Regions from separate parts of the Rhodococcus sp. NPDC059969 genome, predicted to be linked through region 1. Evidence: riboswitches for the same ligand, from Rfam matches in the RefSeq annotation. Region 1 holds a riboswitch; each other region holds the start of a gene.

Region 1 (7,924 bases):
AATTGTGCCCGGTCACCCTCGCCCAGCCCGGCGGCCTCATTACCGTCGTCGACGGAGTAGATGTGCTGGGCGCCGAGGTAGCGGTGCGGTCGTTGATCGGGAGAACCAGCGGGTGGGGCGCTCTGGCCATCGCGTCGATCGATGCGCGGACTGTGCAGGAGGCGTGCGTTCCGGGAACTCTCTCCCGGGCACACGAACTCGGTCAGCACATCGGGACCCTCGGCAGTTGGCAGGAGATCGCCGAGGCCATCGGAGCACGGGTACGGGGGACAGGCCGAGTGCGTGCGGTGCGTCGTGGTCACCCGGACGCCGGCGATCGTCGGGGCAACGTGATTCTCGAACACGGTTCTGCGGTGATTCGAGTCGAATTCGAAAGTGAGTTCCTGACCGTCGCGCTGGACGGCGAGATGATCTCGACGTGCCCCGACATCGTGACGTTGCTCGACGTCCGGACCGGCGCCTTCGTCTCGTGCGAATCCGTGCACCAGGGGCAGGACGTGGCCGTGTTGGTTCTGCCCTGCCCTCAGTGGTGGGCTGAAGATGTAAGCAGATTGAAAGTTGTCGGCCCGCGTGCATTCGGGATCGACCACGACGCAGTGCTGATGGAGGCGCGATGAGCGCGAGTGTTTCGGCGTTGCTGAACAACCCGATTTTTGTCGGGTTGTATCGACTTGCCGGCAACGGTGATCCCGTCGTCACGACAGTGGGAGCACTCACCGGGGAATCGACACAGTCGGCCGAGGCCGTGTCGGGTGCGGCGAGTTCAGGATCAGTTCTGGTGATTCTCGATCTAATCGACATCGGAGAGTGGAGATTCGATGCTCTCCTTCGCAGAACGGCGGCGACCGGATGCCAGGTGGTCGCTGTGCACAGCACTGCGGCAGAGGATGCCAGTCTCACGTTGCTCGCCGATCGGCTCGGACTGGTGGTGCTCGGAGTATCCGACCCGTGGCAGTTCAGCGTGGATCTTCGTGATCTTCTCTCGAATTCGCGGGCGGTGATGGCCGACGCGGTACTGCGGGCGACACACGCGGGCCAGCGTGCCGGTGGAAGCGTCGAGAATCTTCTGTCGGTGTTACTGAACACCTTTCAGCGTTCGTTCATTCTCCTGGACTCGTCCGGACGTCCGCTGACCGGTGCTGACCTGTTGTCGGACGACGATCGAGCGGCCGCAGGTACGTTGTCGGGCCGCGGGGCGCCCACCACTGTCGAATTGGACTCCGGCGGGGTTCTGATCGCATGCCCGGTGATGTCCGGCGCAGCCCGAGAGCCCTGGCTGGCGGTGCTGCTCCCGGTGCGTCAGAGCGTCGAAGAGGCTTCTCTCTCAGTCGTTCTCGATGTGGCCTCGTTGGCTGTCGGTCACCGGCTGGCCGTTGCGCGTATGGTCGATGAGCGCGAAGCGCGTCGGCGTAGCGCGTTGCTGGGTGAACTCGTCGACACGTCCGCAGACGCCACACCCGGACTGCTCAGGCGCGCACTCGACGCCGGTTGGGCGCTGGACGGCTGGCACATCGGCATCAAAGTCCTGGCCATCGGCGAGGTTGACCTGGTGGCCAGGCGCACTGAGGTTGCAGACGCCCTCGCAGCGGAGGGAATCGACGCCAACGTTGTGGAACAGGCTGACGGCTGGGCAGCGTGGACGACTCTGCCAGGTGAGCCGCGACCGGAGGCGATCACCAGGATTGCCGAACGTATTCGCACAGCTCAAGCGCGGTTGGAGCCCACAATGGAGACGTGGGTGGGAGTGGGACGCGCGCACGATGGCCCTGCCGGTATCGGAGCGTCTCTGTCGGAGGCGGGGGATGCCGCTCGTCTCGCCGGTTCCCGGTCGCACACCGGCCGGTTCCTGCACGTGGACCGCCTCGGGCTGGCGCAGTTGCTGCTGGCGTGGACGCGAACCGACACGTTTCAGCCCGCCGCCGCGGCACTGCTCGCGCCGCTACGAGATTCGAGTGGAGAGTTGCTCGAGACTCTCTCGACGTACCTCGACGAAGAATCGTCTCTGGCTCACACCGCAACTCGAATGGGCTTGCACCGCAACACCGTATCGAGTCGGATCGATCGAATTCAGCGCCTTCTCTCGGTGGATCTGGCCGATCCGGAAACCAGGCTTGCACTCCACCTCGCCTGCCGAACGATCGCGCCGTGACGACGGGCTTCGCAGCTTCGTCTTGACAAGCACGGGAAGTTCCTGCCATCCTCGTTGCCAGGTCACGAGTACCAGTGTTCAGCCCCGGCTTGCTGGTCGGCAACCCTCCTCCGCGGTGGGGTGCTCCGGGTGACGACCCGGCTGCGTTCGAAAACGAATGCGGCAAGCGCGGACTCTTCCGGGGCCATCACCCGAACGAATGAGTCCTTGAACGTGAGGATTGTCTTCGATGACTGCTGTATTGAGTGCCGACACCTGCTGCACCGCTCCGATCGCCAAGGTTTCGGGTGCTGACCTGCAGGTTCCGCTGGTTCAGGGCGGCGAATGCTCCTACGCCAACTTCGACTACGCCGCGAGTGCGCCGGCATTGGCCCAGGTCACCGACCGTATCGCCGAGTTGTTGCCCACGTACGCCAGCGTCCACCGCGGTGCCGGCTACGCGTCCCGGATCTCCACCCTCACCTACGAGAACGCTCGTGAATCCGTTGCTCGTTTCGTGAACTGTGCCGACGATCAGGTTGTCGTCTTCACCCGAAACACCACCGATTCGCTGAACCTGCTGGCCCAGTGTGTCCCCGGCAGCACCGTTGTCCTCGACGTCGAGCATCACGCAAACCTGTTGCCGTGGAACGACGCTCGTATCGTCACCGCCGCAGACACCATCGAAGAGACCATCGAGCGTCTGATCGGTGAACTGTGCACCAAGCCTGCCGCACTGCTCGCAATCACCGGCGCCTCCAACGTGACCGGTGAGATCCTGCCGATTGCACGCTTGGCTGACATCGCTCACCGTTGCGGCGCACGTATCCTCGTCGACGCTGCTCAGTTGGCTCCCCACCGTCGCATCGACCTGCAGGAATGCGGCGTCGACTACGTAGCGTTCTCGGGCCACAAGCTGTACGCGCCCTTCGGCGCCGGCGTTCTCGTCGGCCGCCGTGACTGGCTCGACGAAGCTCAGCCGTACCTCGCCGGCGGCGGCGCCGTGCGTGAGGTGACCATCGGATCCACCGAGTGGGCTTGCGCGCCCGCACGCCACGAGGCCGGTTCGCCCAACGTGCTCGGTGCGGCAGCTATCGCGACCGCCTGCGAAACCCTGCACGCTCTGGACTTCGACGTCATCGCCGAGCATGAGAAGGCGCTCACCGCCCAGCTCACTGACGGCTTGTCCGCCATCGAAGGCGTCTCACTCGTACGGCTGTGGAACGACGCTCCTGACGCCGTCGGAATCGTCACCTTCACCGTCGACGGATTCGAAGCGGGCGAGATCGCCGCATTCCTCTCCGCCGAGCACGGCATCGGAGTTCGCGACGGTCGCTTCTGCGCACATCCAGTTCTCGCACGCCTCGGCCTCTCCGGCGGTGCAGTTCGCGCCAGCCTCGGCCTCGGTAGCAGCTCGGATGACGTCACGCGGTTGGTCGACGCCGTGAACATCCTGGTTTCGAATCAGCGTGATTGGAAGTACGCGAAGACGGCAGGTGCGTGGAACCCTGTGCCCGAGACCCGCCCCTTCCTCGGAGCCGCAGACGACAATGCCGGCGCAGCCGAGTGCGTCTGAGCTGAGCTCGGTCCCCGAAAACTCGAACGGACAACTAGCATGGCAGCCATGGCACCAGCGGACTTTCCCGCCACCCCTTCGAGAGTGAGCATCACTCTCGGTCAGTGGTGCCGTCGCCATGTAGATCTGTGCCGCACCTCGTCAGGAATGTGTTCGAGCTGACGATTCGTCTCGCTCATCCCACACTTTTCTGATTTTCGGAGGTCTCACATGTCTTCACTCGCTTCGCATTCTCTGCACGTAGCGGTCGAGTTGACCGGATCCGGTCACCATCCGGCCGCTGAGGGCGCACCCGGCAACCTGCCCATCATCGGCGGCGACTACTGGGTGGACCTCACCGAGGGCGAAAAGGCTCTCGATTTAGCTTCATTCCCTACCAATGTGGTTCGGATTCGCGCTGCGGATCTGCGTGAGGCACAGCTCGAACGTGCACGGATACGCGCTGCCGTCGCCGAAGAAGGACGCGATCCCGACGGCGTCGCAGTGCTGGTCGATCTCGAGATTCTGGTCGCGCCGGAGGCTCGCTCCGCCCGGAAAGAGCTTGCACAGTTGGACAGCGCGTTGACCTCGCCGCGGGTTCCCGTTTCGCTTCACTACGTCGGAACGCCTTCCGGTCTCGGCAGTTTGATCGCCGATATCCGAGCTGCCGATGTCGCCGACGGCGTTACGTTGTTGCCTCTCGCATTGCCCCGCACTCTCGAGCACCTGGTGGACAGCACCATTCCGTGGCTTCAGGATCGGGGACTTGTCACACCGTCCACCGCGGTCGACGAAGTGCTCAGTCGTTTCGGGCTGCCGCCCCGTCAGCGCACTCTCGCGTCCTGATCCTCACCGATTGCATCTGCGTACAGGTGGAACAGCGACGGTAGTTTGTCGACGCCGTCCACCTGTGCCAGCAGCGTCCAGCACTGTGCCGTGACGGAGCGCGCCCGCTTGCCGATCCAGTTGGTGGGCAGTAATTCCGGTGGCAGTAGCGGATCCGGTTCCATGGCTCGCGTGAACTCCGCCGCGAGCTCGATGGTCATCGTGACAGCATCGGTGCCCGGAGTGTTCTGCAGTTTGTGCAGGCGTGCGGTCGCTACGTCGAGCAGCCGTTCATATCCGTCAGCGATCTCGCCCAATGGCCACAACTGCGCGGCAATCTTCACCGGGTCTTCGTGCATGCCCACTTTCAGATCTCGAGTGGTGAGAGAAGACAGGTGCTGTTCGACGTCGAGTTCGGCGGCCGCATCGAGAACGTACGGTTCCCAGGCGTGCGGCGAGACGTACAGACCGCCCTGGACGAGCGCGCCGCCGAGGTAAACGACCCTGGTGCGCAGCGCATCTCGTGCTTTCCGTGACGACTCCGGAATTGCGAATCCGACCAGATGCCAATATCCGTCCCACGGTGTCGCAGTGGTGCGATCTTGTTGATAGGCCAGCCGAACGAAATCGACGTCGGGTTCCATCTCGCGCACGGCTTTCGGTGTTGCTCGTAGCGTGGACTGCCGCCCGCGACCTTCCTGAGTGAACTTTCCCTCGGTGACCAACCGTTTGATGCACAGCCGAACCTGTTGATCTGTTTTGCCGAGGGCGTCGGCGGTGGCATAGAGGGTGTGCCCGTCGACAGTTCCGTCCGTGCGCAGTAGCCCCTCGATCAAAATCCTCGTGGGTACATCGACGTCTCTGTCGGTCATCGCCCTGCCCTTTCCTCGCGTCTCGACATCTTCGCCCATAACTGTACTATCGAAGTCAAAACGATCGTTTTCACTTCGTACGTTAAGGCGGGAAGATGGCAGTGCAATCGAAGAGTGAGAGGAAGAGTAGCCCTCGTTTGCGCAGGTGGGTGGTTACTTCCCTGGCAGTGGTCGTTGTCCTGATCGTTGGACTTGTGGGCTGGACGCTGTACCAGAACAGCTACGACATCCGCGAGGAAAAAGTGACGATCACTGGGGGATCGATGCCACTCCAGGGAGTCCTTGCATTGCCCGAGCATGGTGACGGCCCCTTCGGGCTCGTGGTTTTCGTCCACGGAGACGGACCGATCGATGCAACACACGACACCTTCTATCGGCCGCTCTGGGAGGCATTCGCAAAGGCGGGGTACGCGTCACTCTCCTGGGACAAGCCGGGGGTGAACGGGGCGCCGGGCAACTGGCTCGATCAGAGCATGGACGATCGGGCGGCGGAAACGGAAGCGGCAATCGCGTGGGCGCGGGGGCGTTCGGATATCGATCGCTCTCGGATCGGTCTGTGGGGTGCCAGCCAGGCGGGGTGGGTGATGCCCAAGGTGGTGAACCTCGACCCGGACGTCGCATTCGTCATTGCCGTGGGCCCGGCGATCAACTGGCTCCAACAAGGTGAATTCAATACCCGTGCAGAGCTTTCCGAGAGGAATGCGCCGGCCGAAGAGTTCGAGAAAGCGCGGGTCGACCGTTCGAAGAACTTGGATCAGTTGGCACGCGATGCATCGTTCGGCGATCTCGTGGCCTCCGGCGAGGCTGACGGTCTCACCGAAGACCGGTGGAACTTCATCCGAAAGAACTACCTCTCGGATGCGCGAGCCGATCTCGAAACCGTGAAGGTTCCGGTGCTCTTGATTGTCGGCGGACAAGACGTCAACGTCGACGTGGCAGACACCGAAAGGGTGTATCGCGAATTGCTCGACGCTCCAGGGCAATTGGTGGTCAAGAAGTACCCCGACGCTACGCATTCGATCGTGGACAAGGATCTCGAAGACTCGGAAGTGAGGTCCGCTCTAGTGGCCGTCCTTGCTCCCCGTTCGATCTTCACCCCCGGGTATCTAGCAGAACAGACTGCATTCTTGGAGGGAATTCATGGCTGACGGAATCACGGTTGTCGCTCTGGGCGGTGCCGGTGCCATGGGCTCGGCAGCAGTTCGTCTGGCCGCAACATTGCCGGGAATCGGCAAGGTAGTAGTCGCGGATCGCGATATCGATGCTGCGAAGCGTCTTTCAGTTGAACTGGCGCAGGCGTCAGCGGAAGTCGAGGCGCGCAGCATCGACGTCACGGACGGTCGCATGCTACGTGAATTGCTTGACGGCGCAGACGTGGTCGTCAATACGGTCGGACCGTTCTTCCGTTTCGGCGTCGGCATTCTCCAGGCAGCGATCGAGACCGGGACTCACTATCTCGACATCTGCGACGACTGGGAGCCGGCCGTCGACATGCTGGAATTGGACTGTGCCGCGAGGGGAGCCGGAATCTGTGCGGTAGTCGGCATGGGCGCAAGTCCCGGGATGAGTAACCTCCTGGCCGCGATGGCAGTCTCGCGATTGGACGTGGTCGACGATCTGTATACAGCCTGGCCGGTTGATGTCGAGGGCGAGGACGAGTCGGTGGACACATTGAGTGCAGCCGCCGTTCACTGGATGCAGCAGATCAGCGGCCAGGTTCCGGTGGTTCGTGCGGGGCGAATCGTCAACGAAGAACCATTGCGTTCCATCGCACTCGAACTGCCCGGCGGACGTCGGGGGAACGCTTACGTGGTCGGGCATCCGGAGCCGGTGATGTTTCATCGGACCATCAAGCCTGCGGGGCATTCGGCAAATCTGATGGTCATCACTCCGGAAACCGTGGCGTTTCTCGACGTTCTCCGCGCCGACATCGACAAGGGGAGAATCGATCTCGACTCGGCCGCTGAAGAATTGGGCAAGCCTTCGCTCGGACGGATGATCCGTGCTGCGCCTCGAATGCTCACGCGCGCCGGCCACGGATCCTTGCCGTTGTTCTTCGCCTCGGCCACAGGGGCGCTCGAAGGTCGAGAGATGCGCGTCGTGGCACGTATTGCCGACGATTCGCCGGTATCGGAGTTGCTGTCGGACATGGCCCGTGCGACTGGAATCCCTTTGGTGCTGGGCCTTGCTCAGGTTGTATCCCGGCTGGCCGACGGAACGATTTCGGATCGGGTCGGTGTGCGCTCACCGGAGAGTGTCATCGATCCGGAAGTTCTGTTCACAGCGCTGGCGCGATTGTTCGATCGAACCGATTGGAGGGAGATCGTTACCGTCGAATCCGAGTTCCGCTAGTCAGTTCGCGGCGTGCGATCCGATGCGACTGCGGATTTCGGCGTCGACTCGGTCTGCGTCTTTGGGGCTGAACGAGGGTGCTCCACGGCCGGTGAGGGTGAGTACCACCGCAGTCTCCTTCCACGGACGTGAAAGATCCAGGCTGTACCACGAGCTGAAATCTGTTGTTCCCCAGATTCGTAGGCGTCCGCT
Region 2 (7,924 bases), on a different contig from region 1:
TCGTCATGAGCTGTAGCGTGCGATCTGCCGCACCCACGACAACGGAGGACAGCATGCAGCCCGAGAGCCCTGCCGAACAGATTCGTTCAACGCTCGCTCGGATCGCCCATCTGGCTGACACCGGCTCTGTCGAGGACTACGTCGAGCAGTTCACCCGCAAGGCCGAATGGAACATGCCGGCCAATCCCGATCGCGGTATCCCCGCACAGGTACGACGTGGCCGTGAAGAAATTGCCGCTGGAGTAGTCGAGCGCCGGGCCGCCGGCATTCAAGGTCCGGGCACATTCACACGCCACGTCACCACGGCGATCGCCGTGGACGTGACCTCGGAAACTACAGCCCGCGCGGATGCGGTGTGGACGTTCTACGTCGACACGCCCACCTCGCCCAAGCTCAGCGGCGTCGGGAGCTACGCCGATGAGTTCGAACTCGAAGACGGGCGGTGGCGACTGTCGCGACGAGTGATCTCGCGCGGCTGACGGTCAGTCTTCTTCGCCGGTGATCGCCTCACACCAGTCTTCGACCTGATCGATCCCCTCTTCCGTCCATTCCGGGCTCATGTCCTCGAGTGCATCGAAGACCACCTCGCAGGTCAGCATCTCCGGTGAACCCTCCGACCCCGCTGCCTCGGTCCGCTCCGCAGACGCTGTCGCAACTGGGCCGGCGGCCAGCGCAACCGCCATCGCGCCTGTTCCGACCATCGCTTTCACACGCATCGGTTTTCCTCCTTCACTCTCGCTTCGGTCCTCGGGGTACCCGACTCGCCCCGCGCTACCCATCCCGTCACTCATGTCCGACTTTCGGCGCCGACGGCATAGACTGAGCTCGTCGCCACCACGCTCTCGCAGCGTCGGGGGCGACAGATACACAGCTGGATCAGAATCGGAAGGCATCCCATTACAGAATCTCCCGCTCCGCACGACATCTACTTCGTACCCCCGGAGCAGGACAGCCCCAATCCCGTGGAACCGGCGTCGGCCGCGTCACGTGCGCGGATGGGTGAGCTACCCGAGACCGTCCGATTCAAGAATCGTTTTGCCCTTGCGATCACGACCACCACGCCGCTCGAAGCGATGGTCGAAGATCTCCTCTTCATCCGCGACATCCTCGACGCCGCAGGAATCGAGTATCTACTCGTCCGCGGAAACGACGAGCGCCCGGTCATCGCGGTCAGCTGGACCGAACGAAAGAACCTGCGGCAGGCACTTGTCGAGGGATGCGCCAACGCACCCTTCTACTCCAAAACCGTCGACGCGAAGAAGAGTCCAGCGCTCCTTGTCGCGGACGGTGCCCTGTCCAAGACCAACAAGTCACGAATCTTCCGCTTGTTCCGTCCAAGGGTTCACGTCGCAAGCGGTATGAACTACGGCGCGAACATCGGCGTTCAAATCGAATTGTGGTCGATTTCCGACGAAGAAATCGTCCTACCCGTCGAGAACTCACTGACTCGACGAACCGTCCTCCCCGAAGAAGCTGTCCGAGGAACCGTCGAGCGATTCGGCCGGATCTGGCCGACCATCGAAAACATGTTCGCCGATCATGCCTCCGATATCAGCTTCGATATCGATCTTGTCTTTTCCTGGGTCGACGGCTCCTCCAAGGAGTTTCAGGCTCAGCGCGCCAAGCGGATGCAGAACTACATCGTCGGCGAGGGGGACGAATCAGAGGCGCGTTTCCGTCAGATCGACGAGCTCAAGTACGCGCTACGGTCCATCCACATGTACGCGCCGTGGATCCGACGGATCTTCGTCGCGACCGATTCCGATCGTCCGGACTGGCTTGCCGACGATCCGCGAGTCACGTTCATGCCCAGCGAAAAGTTCTTCGCCGATCCAAGTGTGTTGCCCACACACAACTCTCAAGCTGTCGAATGCCAGCTGCACCATATTCCGGGTCTGGCAGAACACTTCCTCTACTCCAACGACGACATGTTCTTCGGCCGCCCGGTCGGTCCGGACATGTTCTTCTCCCCCGGTGGCATCAGCATGTTCATCGAGGCCGATACCAGAATCGGCTTGGGACACAACGACAACGACCGCAGCGGCTTCGAGAATGCTGCCCGCGTCAACCGCCGACTGCTGCAGGACCGCTTCGGTCTGATGACCACCAGGCATCTCGAGCACGCAGCGACGCCACTGCGCAAGAGCGTGATGGCCGAGATGGAACGCGAGTTCGCCGAAGACTTCGCGGCAACTGCAGCAAGCACCTTCCGCGCGAGTTCCAATATCTCGGTGACCAATTCGCTCTACCACTACTACACGCTCATGAGTGGGCGGTCGGTGGTGCAGAAGTCCGCCGCCGTCAAATACGTCGACACGACGGTCAAGGCCGGTTTGCGCGACATGGACTCACTGCTCGCCAAGCGATCCATGGACTTCTTCTGCCTCAACGACGGCAGCGCTCCGGAGATCGATCTGGAACTTCGCACACGCAAGATCACGGAGTTCCTGGAGAGCTACTACCCCATCCCCGCTCCCTGGGAAGCCTAGACGAAGCGAGAGCCCAGCCGATTTCGGCTGGGCCCTCGCCACTTCGGTCGATCAGCGTGCTGTCACATGCTCCCTCTGCACCGGGATGGGCAGTCCGAGATTGTCACGCAACGTCGTTCCTTCGTAGTCACTGCGGAGAACACCTCGATCCTGCAGCAGTGGCACCACGTCGTCGACGAACTCGTCGAGGCCGGTCGGCACAAGGTGCGACCCGAGGATGAACCCATCCGAACCGTCGTTGCTGACAAACGAATCGATCTTCTCCGCAACTTGCTGCGGTGTACCCACGATCGGTCCACGCTCGAACTGATCGATCACCACTTCGCGCAGATTCAACTTCTTGCTCTCGGCTACCGCGCGCAGTTTTGCGACGGTCGCGAAACGATCCTGGTGAATGAAGGCGCGCCCCTGGATGATCGGCGGAGCCTCAGGATCCGGGGCGATATCGGGTAGTGGCCCTTCGGGGTCGTACTTCGACAGATCGAGATTCCAGATCTGTTCGAGCAGAACCAAAGCGGTCTGGCCGGTGACCTGCTGGTCGCGAATATCGCGGTACTTCTCGATCGCGTCCGCCTCGGACGTGCCGAGAACAAAACTCGCCGACGGCAAAATCTTGATGTCACCCGGGTCGCGTCCGGCCGCGACGGCACGAGCCTTGATGTCACGATAGAAGTCGGCCGCCTCGGGCAATTGACCATACGGTGAGAAGATCGCGTCGGCATTGCCGGCAGCAAAATCGCGCCCCTGCGGCGACACCCCGGCCTGCAGAATAACCGGGCGCCCTTGCGGGCTACGCGGCACCGTGAATCGGCCGTTCACATCGAAATGTGATCCGTGGAAGGCGAATTCACCGGCATCCGGTCGCGAGAGAAAGCGTCCTGATGCCTTGTCAGCAACGATGTCGTCGCTGCGCCACGAATCCCACAGTTGACGCACCAGCGCTACCGTCTCCTCCGCACGCTCGTATCGTTGCGCACGATCCAGGTATCCGCCGCGGCGAAAGTTCTGGCCGGTGAATGCGTCGAACGTGGTGACGACGTTCCAGGCGGCACGTCCTCCGGACAATTGATCGAGCGTCGCGAATTGTCTTGCCAGCTCGTAAGGCTCGTTGAACGTGGCGTTGATGGTGCCTGCCAAACCGAGGTGTTCGGTCACTGCTGCCAACGATGCAAGCACGGTGAAGGTGTCCGGCCTACCGATGATGTCCTGATCGAATATCTGTCCTGCACGTTCACGAAGAGCAAGACCTTCGGCGAGGAAGAAGAAGTCAAACTTCCCACGCTCGGCTGTTCGAGCGGTGTGCTCGAAGGATTCGAACTCGATCTGACTGCCCGCCTGCGGATCCCACCACGCAGTGTGATGGTTGACGCCGCCGAGGTAGGCACCCAGGATGACCTGCTTACGCTGCTGAGAACTCATGAAAGTGTATTCCTCGTCTGTCAGGCGGCCGGAGTGCCGGCGGCGTAGCGGTTGGGAATGTTGATGGGCAGACCAAGCAGTCCGCGAAGATTCGTCTGTGGGTATTCGGTGCGGAATACGCTGCGTCGCTGCAATTCCGGTACCAGCTCACCTGCGATCGCGTCGAGGTCGTCTACGACGACGCCCGGTCGCAACCGGAATCCGTCGATTCCCAACTGTTGCCACCGGAGCAGAAGATCTGCCAACTCGGCCGCGGTACCGGTGAAGGTCAGCGCGTCCGAACGGTATTCGGTACCAACCTGCGCGTCGAGTCGAGCGAGCCGTTGCTTTCCGGTTTCTTCCGGCGTATCGAAGAAGACGACGATGTCGGTGAAGACCCGAAGCGGTTCACCGGTGCGCTGCACGTGCTCTTCGGCTGCTCGCACCTCACCCAGGATTGCCGTGACCTGCTCGTCGTCGAATGGCGTCACGAACACCAGGTCAGCCGTGCGCGCTGCCAGTTCGTACGCCACGCGCTGATGCGCCAGTGCTGTGACGACGGGATGCCCCTGCGGCGGGCGCGGAGTCACCGACGGTCCACGGACCGACAAATACTTGCCCTCGAAGTCGATGTAGTGCAACTTGTCTCGGTCGATGAATCGGCGCTGCTCCACGTCGCGGATCTCGGCGTCGTCCTCCCAGCTGTCCCAGAGTCGCCGGATGACGTCAGCGGCCTCCGCAGCTTCGTCGAACAGGTCACGTACGAAGTCCGGGAGGACACCTGAAACGATCGACTGACGCTCGGCATCGGTGAGCGCTGGGATATCGCGTCGCCCGAACTGGGCCGCCTCGGACTCCGAAGCCGACACCTTCACCTGCCATCCGGCGCGACCGCGCGAGGTGTAGTCCAGCGTGGCAACGGCTTTGGACACGTGGAACGGCTCGGTGTGAATGGTGGTGATGGTCGGGATCAAACCGATGTTGCTCGTGACGGGTGCCAGTCGGGCCGCCACGAGATGTGCGTCGAGCCGCGCGCGTACCCGATCAACGGCGTCGTCGACGGGCGCGAGTGGGTCCGCCGGAACCGAGAGACTGTCCTCGATGGTGACGAAATCGAGCAGACCACGCTCGGCGGTCGTCACCACGTCAGTCCAGTACGACGCGCTGAACAGCTCACTCGGGCGCGAGTGTGGCTCGCGCCAGGCTGCAGGGTGCCAACCGGCACCGTCCAGCGCTACGGCGAGATGCAGCGGAGCAAGATGAGAAGAAGGGGTGGAGGTCATCGGCGCATACTCCTGTTCGAGAACTACTCGGGAGCGCACAGTGCCGACCGCAGAAACCGTCAGCACCCGACTGACGGTTCTCGTGGCGACTGCCGCTTGCGACACGCACCGCGCGTGTCGCCAGGTGTGATTCCGGGGCACCCCATCGGCATGAAGGGTTGCCGTCCAGCTAGCCGGTCCTTGTTGCTGGAGCTCTGCACCTACCTCGACGGTAGTGAGTACGCGACCGCCCGACAATCAACCCGAACCGTGCCGGCCCGCCGGAAACCGCCTGCCACCTCAGACGATCGAGCGCCTCGCCTTTTCGCTCTCGAGGATTCGAATGCCGGCGGCGCCGAGCCTCCGGACTCCCTCGGCCGCGTCGACGGGCTCACCGACCGTCACGTGAGCGCCGAGAGGAACGACCGAATGAACAATCGTCTCGTCGTAGACGTGCACCAGGTTGCACCCCTGAGCCCCGTCTCGACCACGCTGCCCACCGACTTCCACGTTCAGGTCCTGGGTGTAACACGTCGACGACGCCACGGACACGGGAATCCCGGCGAACGTCGCCGTCGTCGAATAGTGAAGGTGCCCGGCAAGAATCGCCCGAACATCACTGCCTCGCAGGACGTCTGCCAGCCGGGGCTGATCGCGCAACTCCACCAAGACTGCAAGATCCTGAATACACGGAACCGGGGGGTGATGCAGCGCCAGTATCGTTCCGTCGGGCGCGGGGACCGCCAACTCTGCTCGTAGCCAGTCCAATTGACGATCCGTGATCTCACCGTAGTGATGACCCGGAACCGACGAGTCCAGGGTGATCACCCGCAGTCCGTCGAGATCGTAGACGTTGTCGACGGGATGATCTGCTGCGTCCTCGCCCAACAGCAACGATCTGAAGGTGGGGCGGTCGTCGTGGTTACCCATAGCCCAGATGACCTGTGCATCGATCTCGGCCGCCACGGGTTCCACGATGGCTTTCAATTGCGCGTACGCGTCGGGGTGCCCCTCGTCGGTCAGGTCGCCGGTGAAGAGGAGTGCGTCGGGGCGTGCGCCCGAGGCCACTATCCCGCGGAGCACTTCCCGCAACCTCGTCGACGCATCCACGGCGTCGTACAACTCCCCCTGTGCTACCAGATGTGTGTCACTGAGGTGCACCAGAAAATGCTTCGGACGCGGGTACTCGGCATTCCGAACGCTCATCGGTCTCTCGCTTCCGCTTGCCGACGCGTAGGCGCCGGTGCGGCACCTACTGATCGTCGACACTAGTCAACCGACCAACAGTGACTGATCGGGGCACACCCGACGAACACGAAGCGAACTCCCGCGGCGACCCTCGGGATCGAGTAGTTGAAGCTGCGAGTAGTGTGTGGACAGTGTTGTTCCTGACCAGTCGGCGTTACGTCGACCTTCGCCTGCAGGCGAGCGCAATGTGTACGTGCTCGCTCTGACCTGACGCGTACCAGGAAACATTTCTTCGAATCTGCCCGGCCTCTGGTGCCGCGCTGCGTTTCGCTCCCTTGATTTTCGAAAGGCATAGTCATGCCCAGCTCCACCTCCACCGGCGTGCCGGAAAAGTCCACGTCCCGTTTTCCGTCCTGGGCGACGGCATTCGGACCGCAGATCGTCGCCGGCCTCGTACTCGGTGTCATCATCGGTCTCGTCGCCCGGGCAATGCCTGATGCGGCCGACGGCAACGTCAACTGGTTGGTCGGCACCGTGCAGACCATCGGTTCGAGTTACGTCAAGCTGCTCACCGTTGCGGTGATCCCGCTGGTGTTCACGGCCATCGTCAGTTCCATCGCCAACCTGCGACAGGTCGCCAATGCAGCTCGCCTGGCCGTGCAGACCTTGCTCTGGTTCGCCATCACCGCGTTCATCGCTGTGATCATCGGCATCATCGTCGGCCTGATCACCGATCCCGGTTCACGGACCGACGTCGCCGCCGAAGCCGCGAAGGAACCCAAGAGTTCCGGTTCGTGGTGGGCGTTCATCACCGGACTGGTTCCGAACAACTTCCTCGGGCTGGGCGCGAAGACTTCCGTTACCGAAGGTGTAGCGACCACGACGCTGAGCTTCAACGTCCTGCAGCTGCTCGTCATCGCCGGCGCAATCGGCATTGCTGCGCTCAAGATCGGACCGAAGGCTGCGCCGTTCCTCGAGTTCAACGCATCGCTTCTCGCGATCGTTCAGAAGGTCCTGTGGTGGATCATCCGCCTCGCCCCGATCGGCACCGCCGCGCTGATTGCCAACGCTGTCGCCACCTACGGCTGGGATGCGATCGGCTCGCTGGGCGTCTTCACCGCTGCCATCTACATCGGCCTGGCGATCGTGTTCTTCGTGGTCTACCCCATCCTGATTGCCGCACATGGCCTCTCGGTCCGGAGCTTCTTCTCCGGCGTCTGGCCCGCGACTCAGCTCGGCTTCGTCTCGCGCTCGTCGATCGGTACCCTGCCGCTGACCGAACGCGTCACCGAACGCAACCTCGGTGTTCCTCGTGAGTACGCCTCGTTCGCCGTTCCGCTCGGTGCCACCACGAAGATGGACGGTTGCGCTGCAATCTATCCCGCAATCGCGGCAATCTTCGTCGCCGGCTTCTACGACGTTCCGCTGACGTTCACCGACTACCTGCTGATCGTCGTCGTTTCGGTCATCGGCTCGGCAGCAACGGCCGGAACAACCGGTGCGACAGTCATGCTCACACTCACGCTCTCCACCCTGGGTCTTCCGCTGGCCGGCGTCGGCCTGCTCCTCGCCGTCGAACCGATCGTC
Region 3 (7,924 bases), on a different contig from region 1:
TTGTTTGATCGTGGCGGCCGCGTAGCCGGGATCGACAAAAACTTCGCGCGCTGCCTCGATGATCTTGCGCCGCGCCGACGTGTCTTCCCGAAGAACCTCAGTCATGATTAGAGTTTAACTCTAGAGTCGAACTCTAGCGACTCGGGAGGCGAAGAAAATGACGAAGGTTCTTGTACTCGGTGGCTACGGTGCCGTCGGGATTCCCCTGATGAAACAACTCGCGAAGGTCCCCGAAATCTCCGCGTTCTCTGCCGGCCGTGATCCTGTCCGCGCGGACGTCGTCGTTGATCTTAAAGAACCAGGCGCGTTTTCGGCAGTGGTTCGAGACTTCGATGTCGTGGTGAACGCGTCGGGTTTCGAGGACGTTCGCCTGGCCGAAGAAGCGGTGCGTAGTGGGGCAGCATTTGTCGACGTCACGGCGACCTCGAGCTACTGCGAAGAATTGGAAGCGGTCGACGGACCCGTTCTGATCGGCGTCGGCTTGGCGCCGGGGTTGACGAGTGTCCTCGCAGCAGCGGCGCACCGACTCGGCGACGGGCCAGTGGACATCGTGATCGGACTTGGCGGCGGAGAACTACACGGGCCGGCCGCGACGGCGTGGACCTACGGGATGTTGGGCACCCGCTTTCCCGACGCTGACGGTCGATCGATCCGGAACTACACCGGGATGAAGACGTTTCGGATGCCGGCCGACGCGACCGGGTACCGCACCGGTCCTGCTGTGCGGGCAGATTTTTCGGACCAGCATGCGTTGACGCGCGACCTCGGCGTGCCGGTCAGGACGTACCTGCGATTGGATACGTCCGCTGCGACGCTCGGGCTCGCCGTCATGACGTGGGTACCCGCGCTCCGGAAGGTAGTACCGAAGAAGCTGTGGGGCTCGGATCGTTGGGTCGCGATGGCCCGAACGGATAACGGTCCGGCGCTGTGGGTTTCGGGGCGGAGCCAGTCGGCAGCGACGGCAGCTGTCGCCGCGCGCGCCGTGCAATTGATTCGAGACCGAACAATCTCGAAGCCGACGTGGTATCACTCGGTGGAGACGGCAGAGTCGTTGCAAGCGGCTGTTCCCGGTCCATTCCACCTGCAGAAGGGCGCACCATGAATACATCGTCCGCCGACACACGTCGGGTCGCTCTGGTCACCGGAGCCGCCTCGGGAATCGGTAGGGCCACCGTCGAACTGTTCGTCTCACGCGGGCATGCAGTTGTGGCCGTCGATGTCTCCGAACGCGGACTGGAATCTCTGAATCGACTCGACGGCGTCGTCACGGTGGTCGGTAGCGTCACCGAGGAGCAGGTCAACAAGGCGGCCGTCGATACCGCACTCGAACGTTTCGGCCGACTCGACGCTGCCGTCTTCAACGCCGGGACCGGAGGCACACCTCCGCTGGAGTCTCCCGATGCCGTCGAGAATGCCGACCGCATCATCGGCGTCAACCTTCGGGGTCCCATCCACGGACTACGGGCCGCGATTCCGGCCCTGCGCGCAAGCAAGGGTTCTGCCGTTTTCACGGCCTCCGTCGCCGGCCTGCGGGGCGATCCAGGCAACTGGGCATACAACGCCACCAAGGGCGCACTCGTGAATCTGGTGCGCGCCTTCGCAATCGACTACGCCGGCGTCGGCGTTCGGATCAACGCCCTCGCGCCCGGTCTGACCAGGACCGGTATCACTGCGAACGTTACCTCCGATCCGGCGGTGCTTTCCGCTATCGAGCGACGAATCCCTCTGGGCCGCTTCGCTGAACCTGTGGAACAGGCAGAGGCGATCTGGTTCCTCTCGTCCCCCGCGGCGAGTTACATCACCGGCACGACACTCGTCGTCGACGGGGGCCTCGATGCCAATCTCGGCATCCTTCCGTTGCCGGGCCAATCGCTCTGAACCTGGCCGTTCCGTGACGACCGGACCAGATCGACGACCAGCCGCGGGTAATTGACGGGTTCAGGGGTGGGCAAGCCAAAATTGCTGACATGTCGGAGATTTGGCGCGAGCATGGAACAGCTCTCTCACTCACGCTGAGTTTAATTCGTGTTTACTCTTATGTGCCGCCTTAGACTTTTAATCGGTCATGAGAATCAGTGACAAGCTCCGGCTCGCTGGTCGGCAACCCTTCGATGCGACGGGGTGCCCCGGATGACGACCAGGCCGACGGGCACCCCCGTTCGGTCAGCGCTGGCTTTGAAAGAGCCCTTTGTAGAGAGCGAATACCTTGACTCGTGTTCTTCGACGCGTTGGTGCGACCGGAGCTGTGGCGGTTACCTTCGCGATACTGTTGACCTCCTGCTCGTCCAAGGCAGACAGCACGCCGTTCGACGAGAATGCGACGCCGGTTTCAGGCGGCACGTCCACGTTCGGTCTCAACTCCGACGTCGATTGCGTCGATCCGCAACAAACCGGCAGCTCCGTGGCGGCGCTGGTCTCACGAAACGTGGTGGATTCCCTCGTCGCACACGGCGAGAACAACGAGTTCACACCGTGGTTGGCTAGTTCCTGGACCGAATCCGAGGACGCGAAGCTGTACACCTTCACCCTGCGTGACGGCGTCACGTTCTCCGACGGAACTCCGGTCGACGCGGAGGCCGTGAAATTCAACTTCGATCGTGTTTCCAACCCGGCGACCAAGTCGGCGTACGCCAGATCGCTTCTCGGACCGCTCGATACGGTTACGGTGGTAGACGCGAATACAGTCAGCGTGGCGTTCACCGCGCCGTACCCGTCGTTCCTGCAGGGTGCTTCACTGCCGTTCCTCGGCATTCAGTCGCCGACGCATCTGCGCTCGACCGACAACGCGAACTGCACCACTCTGGTCGGGTCGGGGGCCTTCACCTTGGGCAACTACACCAAGGGCGTGGGATTCGAGTTGAATCGCCGAGACGACTACAACTGGGGCCCCGGATACGCCAAACATCAAGGTGCAGCCTATTTGGAGAAGCTGAATTTCCGCATCTTGCCCGAAAACGCCACGCGTCTCGGCTCTCTGGAGAACGGCGAGGTCGATGCCATCGCGGCCGTTCCGTCGGCGAATGCGCCGCAAGTGGACAAGGATCCGAACCTCCGTCTGATCAAGTACGAGAACCCAGGTATCAACTACAGCATCTTCCTCAACACCCAAGCCGCACCGTTCACGGATATTCGTGTGCGACAGGCTTTCCAGAGTTCGCTCAACTCCACCGACCTGGTCAAGAGCGTCTACTTCGACCAGTTGCGACCTGCCGACAACATCCTCGGACCGAAGACGCCGTACTACGACGCTACCGTCGCCGGCAACTGGGGATACGACGCCGACAAGGCGAATTCGCTTCTCGACGAAGCAGGTTGGACATCACGCGATTCCGACGGGTACCGGACCAAGGACGGTAAACGTCTGAGCATCCGATTCCCCTACGATTCGTCCAGCTACTTCGCCGAGAACGCGCCCCTGCTCGAGGCTTTCCAGGATCAGGTCAAGAAGGATGTGGGATTCGACTTGGTCATCGAGCCCGTGGACACCGGAACGCTGTCCGATCGTGCGGCGAAGGGTGACTACGAGGCGGCAGCATTGTTCTTCGTGCGACCGGAACCCGATATTCTCCGCACCGTATTCTCCAGCGCATACGTACCGCCGAACGGTGGTGCATATGCACGCGCCGTCGACCCGGAACTCGACGCCAATCTCACCCGGGCCGCTTCCGTTCCCAACGGCCCGGAGCGCGAGGCGATCTACTCGTCGATTCAGCATCACGTCATCGACTCGGCGTACGTCGTTCCCGTCTACGTCCAGGCGTACCGCCTCGGCACGAACAACAATATTCACGGAATCTCGTTTGCCACCAACGCCTCACCGCTCTTCTACGATGCTTTCCTCACCAACTGAGCAGCGTCGACGCGCGGCAACCCTGTCGCGGCTGATCGTCGCCAAGATCGGTGCCGCGGTTCTGGTGGTGTGGGGCGCGGGCACTCTCACCTTCATCGCTCTGCACACCATCAAGGGTGATCCGGTGAACATCATTCTCGGCGGCGATTCGGTGGTCCGTCCGAGCGACCGCGAAGCAATTCGCGTCTCGTATGGACTGGACCGGCCGATCGTCGTCCAGTACCTCACCTATCTGAAGCGGGTGTTCACCGGCGACCTCGGAAACTCGTACCAGCTGCAAAGGCCGGTGACGGAGGTTCTGGGAGAACAACTCTGGCCTACCGTCGCGCTCGCCGTACCTGCCGTCGTGCTTGCAATCGTGATCGCCTCGGCGCTCGCACTGCTGACCGCCGGCCGACCGCGTCTGCGGACTGTCGCGTCGGGGTTCGAGTTGCTGTCCGTGTCGGTGCCCACGTTCTGGATCGGTATTCTCCTGCTCTGGATCTTCGCTTTCGCCCTCGACTGGTTCCCGGCCTCGAGCGCCAAGACCGACATCTCTCTCGTTCTGCCGATCATCACTCTGGCTCTGCCCATCGCCGGTTTGTTGTCGCAAGTTCTCCGGGACGGGGTGGAGGATGCACTTGCGCAGCCGTTTGTCGTGACTTCCCGCGCTCGCGGGGCCTCCCGTGCCACGGTCCTGCTCAGACACGCCTTCCGGCACGCTCTGCTGCCCGCCACCACCCTCGCCGCCTATTTCGTCGGGGCGACACTGGGTGGTGCCGTGCTGACCGAAACCGTCTTCGCACGACCAGGTCTGGGACGTGTCACACTCCAGGCGATCGGAGCGAAGGACATGCCGGTCGTGTTGGGGATCGTTGTCCTCTCTGCACTGGTGTTCATCGTGGTCAACACGCTTCTCGATCTGTTGTACGTGGTAATCGATCCGCGCCTGCGAAAGGGCTGATTCCGTGGCCACTCTCACCGCTGTACTGCGGCGTCCGTCGTTCGTCTTCCGAAACAAGCAGGGCCCGAGCCTCGGTACGACGCTCGCTCTGCTCTTCACTGCGATCGCTCTCGTGGCGGTCGCGGCACCGTCACTGCTCACCGGTGTCGATCCGAACGCCACCAACCCGGCCGCGCCCTTTGCCGGCCCGGGATCGGCGCACTGGTTCGGTACCGACAACCTGGGCCGCGACATCTTCTCCAGAGTCGTGCACGGCGCCCGGTTCTCGTTGCTCATCGGACTGGGTGCCACCGCTGTCGCGGTGCTACTCGGCACTCTCGTCGGAATATCGGCGGTGCTCGGACCACGCTGGGTGCGAGCCGGTCTGCTACGAATGGTGGACATCACGATGGCATTTCCCGATCTGCTCCTGACCCTGCTCGTCATCGCCGTCCTCGGGCCGGGCCCGCGCAACACACTGATCGCCGTTGCACTGGGCATGGTGCCGCGTTTCGCGAGAGTTATTCGTGCTCAGACACTTCCGATCGCCGCTTCGGGATACGTGGAATCGGCCGTAGCACTGGGCACCCCCCGTCGCCGGATCGTCGGCCTGCACATTCTGCCCAACGCACTGCTTCCCCTCGTCGCAGTTGCCACCATCAGCGTCGGAACGGCCATCATCTCGGTCGCGTCGCTCAGCTTCCTCGGTCTGGGAGTCAGACCGCCCGACGCCGAGTGGGGTGTCATGCTCGCCCAGGGCCGAGAGTTCTTACGGCTGGCCTGGTGGGCATCCCTGTTTCCCGGTCTCGCGGTCGTGCTGACCGTGGTCTCCATAACAACTCTGGGTCGTCGCGCGCAGCGACGCCTGGCCGAACGAGGACTCGCGTGAACGACATAGTCTCCGTCACGAATCTGCAGGTGACCTTTCCTGCGAGGCACGACAACCCTGAAGTGACCGCAGTTGCCGGCATCGACTTCCATCTCGCGGCCGGTGAATGCCTGGCTCTCGTCGGCGAGTCCGGTTCCGGAAAATCCGTCACCGGACGCTCTCTGTTGGGCCTGGTCGGCAGCGACGCCCGGGTCAGTGCCGACAAGTTCACGATCGACGGCGACGACGTCTCGCGGTACGGAGACAAACAGTTCAAAGCGTTGCGTGGCAGGAAGATCGGCCTCGTTCTACAGGATGCGCTGGTCTCGTTGGATCCACTTCGCACCGTCGGCCGTGAGGTGATCGAACCCATGTCGATCCACCGCACCCACCCCCGGCACGAACGTGTCGATGCCGCAGTGGAACTGCTGTCCGGGGTCGGCATTCCCGATGCTGCTTCTCGCATGTCGTCGTCCCCACACGAACTGTCCGGTGGCCTCCGGCAGCGCGCACTCATCGCATCGGCGCTGGCCGCGAGGCCGAAGGTTCTGATCGCCGACGAGCCGACGACAGCCCTCGACGTCACAGTTCAGGCGCGCATCCTCACACTTCTGGACCGACTGCGACAAGAAGGTACGGCACTACTGCTCATCAGCCACGACCTCGCCGTGGTGGCGGCACTGGCTGATCGGATTGCCGTCATGCAACACGGGCGCATCGTCGAGCAGGGGCCGTCACGACAGATCTTGACGGCACCTGCGCACCCCTACACCCGGACCTTGCTCGCGGCCAGTCCCAGCTCTCACACGCGTGGTCGACGCCTCACCGGCAACGGGGCGTTCACACGCGAAGATCTCTCTGCCGAACCGGTGCTGAGCGTCTCGGGAGTGAGCAAGATCTTTCACGGTCGCCGCGGTGAGACCAGGACAGCGGTCGACGACGTGTCGCTGACGTTGAGGCGCGGCGAGGTCGTCGGCATTGTCGGCGAATCTGGGTCGGGCAAGACCACCGTCTCCCGAATCGCCCTAGGGCTTCTCGTTCCGGATTCCGGAAACGTCACCTTGGATGGAACGCTCTGGAACTCCTCGTCCGGTGCTGTCCGAGAGAAGGATCGTCGTCCGCACCGCCGCCGGATTCAACCCATCTCGCAGGATCCCCTCGGCTCGTTCGATCCACGGTTGGACGTGGCGCGCCTGATTTCTCGCGCGTTGACCGAGTCCGGTGTCGACGGCGATCACCGGGATCGGACGGTCGAATTACTCGAGCAGGTCGGCTTGGAGTCCGCACATCTGAGCCGGTATCCGCGCCAACTCTCGGGCGGTCAACGTCAACGCGTTGCAATCGCACGAGCACTCGCCACCGATCCGGAGATCCTGATCTGCGACGAACCCGTCTCTGCCCTCGATGTCTCGATCCAGGCGCAAGTTCTCGACCTACTCCTGGAACTGCGCTCCACCCGAAAGCTCGCGCTGTTGTTCATCTCCCACGATCTCGGCGTCATCAGCCATATCAGCGACCACGTTCATGTCATGAAGGACGGTCGAATAGTCGAAAGCGGATCGGCGGAAGACATCTTCGCCCGACCCACCCACCCGTACACCCGAGAACTTCTCGATTCCATCCCCAGCCTGGAAGCGGTAGCACGATGACAGAGACCGTCACCGAACAAGCACTTTCCATTCAGCCGATCGTGGACGGGCACAACGATCTTCCGATCGCGTCGAAGTACAAGCGGGACTATTCGGTGGAAGGGTTGGACACCGGAGTTCCCGATCTGCACACGGACATTCCCCGTCTGCGGGCGGGCGGCGTCGGCGCGCAGTTCTGGTCGCTGTTCGTTCCGTCGAACACCAGTGAAGCCGAAGCGGTCCAAGCGACGTTCGAGCAGATCGATTTCGTCCACCGTCTCGTCGCGCGCTACCCGACTGCGTTCGTGCTTGCCCGAACCTCCGCACAGGTCCGCAGCGCGATCGCCGACGGCAAGATTGCCTCGCTGCTCGGCATCGAGGGAGGCTACTCACTCGGAAGTTCGCCGGCGATCCTTCGGATCTTCGCCGAACTTGGCGTCAGATACGTGACCCTGACTCACAACTCGAACACCGCGTGGGCCGATTCGGGAACCGACAACCCACGCCATCATGGTCTGAACGAACTGGGCCGCAATTTCATTCGCGAACTCAACGCCGCCGGCGTGCTTGTCGACCTCTCGCACACCTCACCTGAAACCATGCACGCCGCCCTGGACGTCTCGACCGCACCGGTGATCTTCTCGCACTCGGGGGTT

What was found. A riboswitch is a leader RNA that binds a small molecule or an ion and turns the genes downstream of it on or off. The one in region 1 is predicted to bind S-adenosylmethionine.
Region 2: linked by a shared signal. The riboswitch ahead of ACFWAD_RS27170 (LLM class flavin-dependent oxidoreductase) and the one ahead of ACFWAD_RS17700 (aminotransferase class V-fold PLP-dependent enzyme) in region 1 are both predicted to bind S-adenosylmethionine.
Region 3: linked by a shared signal. The riboswitch ahead of ACFWAD_RS02140 (ABC transporter substrate-binding protein) and the one ahead of ACFWAD_RS17700 (aminotransferase class V-fold PLP-dependent enzyme) in region 1 are both predicted to bind S-adenosylmethionine.

The regions. Positions count from the first base shown of each region.
Region 1 is NZ_JBHWUF010000006.1:25,609-33,532, forward strand. It holds gene ACFWAD_RS17690 (DUF917 domain-containing protein) at 1-617, shown strand, start outside; gene ACFWAD_RS17695 (PucR family transcriptional regulator) at 614-2,149, shown strand; SAM riboswitch class IV at 2,210-2,324, shown strand; gene ACFWAD_RS17700 (aminotransferase class V-fold PLP-dependent enzyme) at 2,379-3,704, shown strand; gene ACFWAD_RS17705 (hypothetical protein) at 3,915-4,529, shown strand; gene ACFWAD_RS17710 (PaaX family transcriptional regulator C-terminal domain-containing protein) at 4,508-5,419, opposite strand; gene ACFWAD_RS17715 (alpha/beta hydrolase family protein) at 5,530-6,528, shown strand; gene ACFWAD_RS17720 (saccharopine dehydrogenase family protein) at 6,521-7,732, shown strand; gene ACFWAD_RS17725 (hypothetical protein) at 7,733-7,924, opposite strand, start outside.
Region 2 is NZ_JBHWUF010000013.1:138,401-146,324, forward strand. It holds gene ACFWAD_RS27150 (nuclear transport factor 2 family protein) at 1-479, shown strand, start outside; gene ACFWAD_RS27155 (hypothetical protein) at 483-716, opposite strand; gene ACFWAD_RS27160 (stealth family protein) at 996-2,489, shown strand; gene ACFWAD_RS27165 (NtaA/DmoA family FMN-dependent monooxygenase) at 2,541-3,908, opposite strand; gene ACFWAD_RS27170 (LLM class flavin-dependent oxidoreductase) at 3,929-5,275, opposite strand; SAM riboswitch class IV at 5,258-5,371, opposite strand; gene ACFWAD_RS27175 (phosphodiesterase) at 5,450-6,355, opposite strand; gene ACFWAD_RS27180 (dicarboxylate/amino acid:cation symporter) at 6,695-7,924, shown strand, end outside.
Region 3 is NZ_JBHWUF010000001.1:453,618-461,541, reverse strand. It holds gene ACFWAD_RS02155 (TetR/AcrR family transcriptional regulator) at 1-105, opposite strand, end outside; gene ACFWAD_RS02150 (hypothetical protein) at 158-1,102, shown strand; gene ACFWAD_RS02145 (SDR family NAD(P)-dependent oxidoreductase) at 1,099-1,878, shown strand; SAM riboswitch class IV at 2,062-2,175, shown strand; gene ACFWAD_RS02140 (ABC transporter substrate-binding protein) at 2,207-3,850, shown strand; gene ACFWAD_RS02135 (ABC transporter permease) at 3,831-4,793, shown strand; gene ACFWAD_RS02130 (ABC transporter permease) at 4,798-5,661, shown strand; gene ACFWAD_RS02125 (dipeptide ABC transporter ATP-binding protein) at 5,658-7,289, shown strand; gene ACFWAD_RS02120 (dipeptidase) at 7,286-7,924, shown strand, end outside.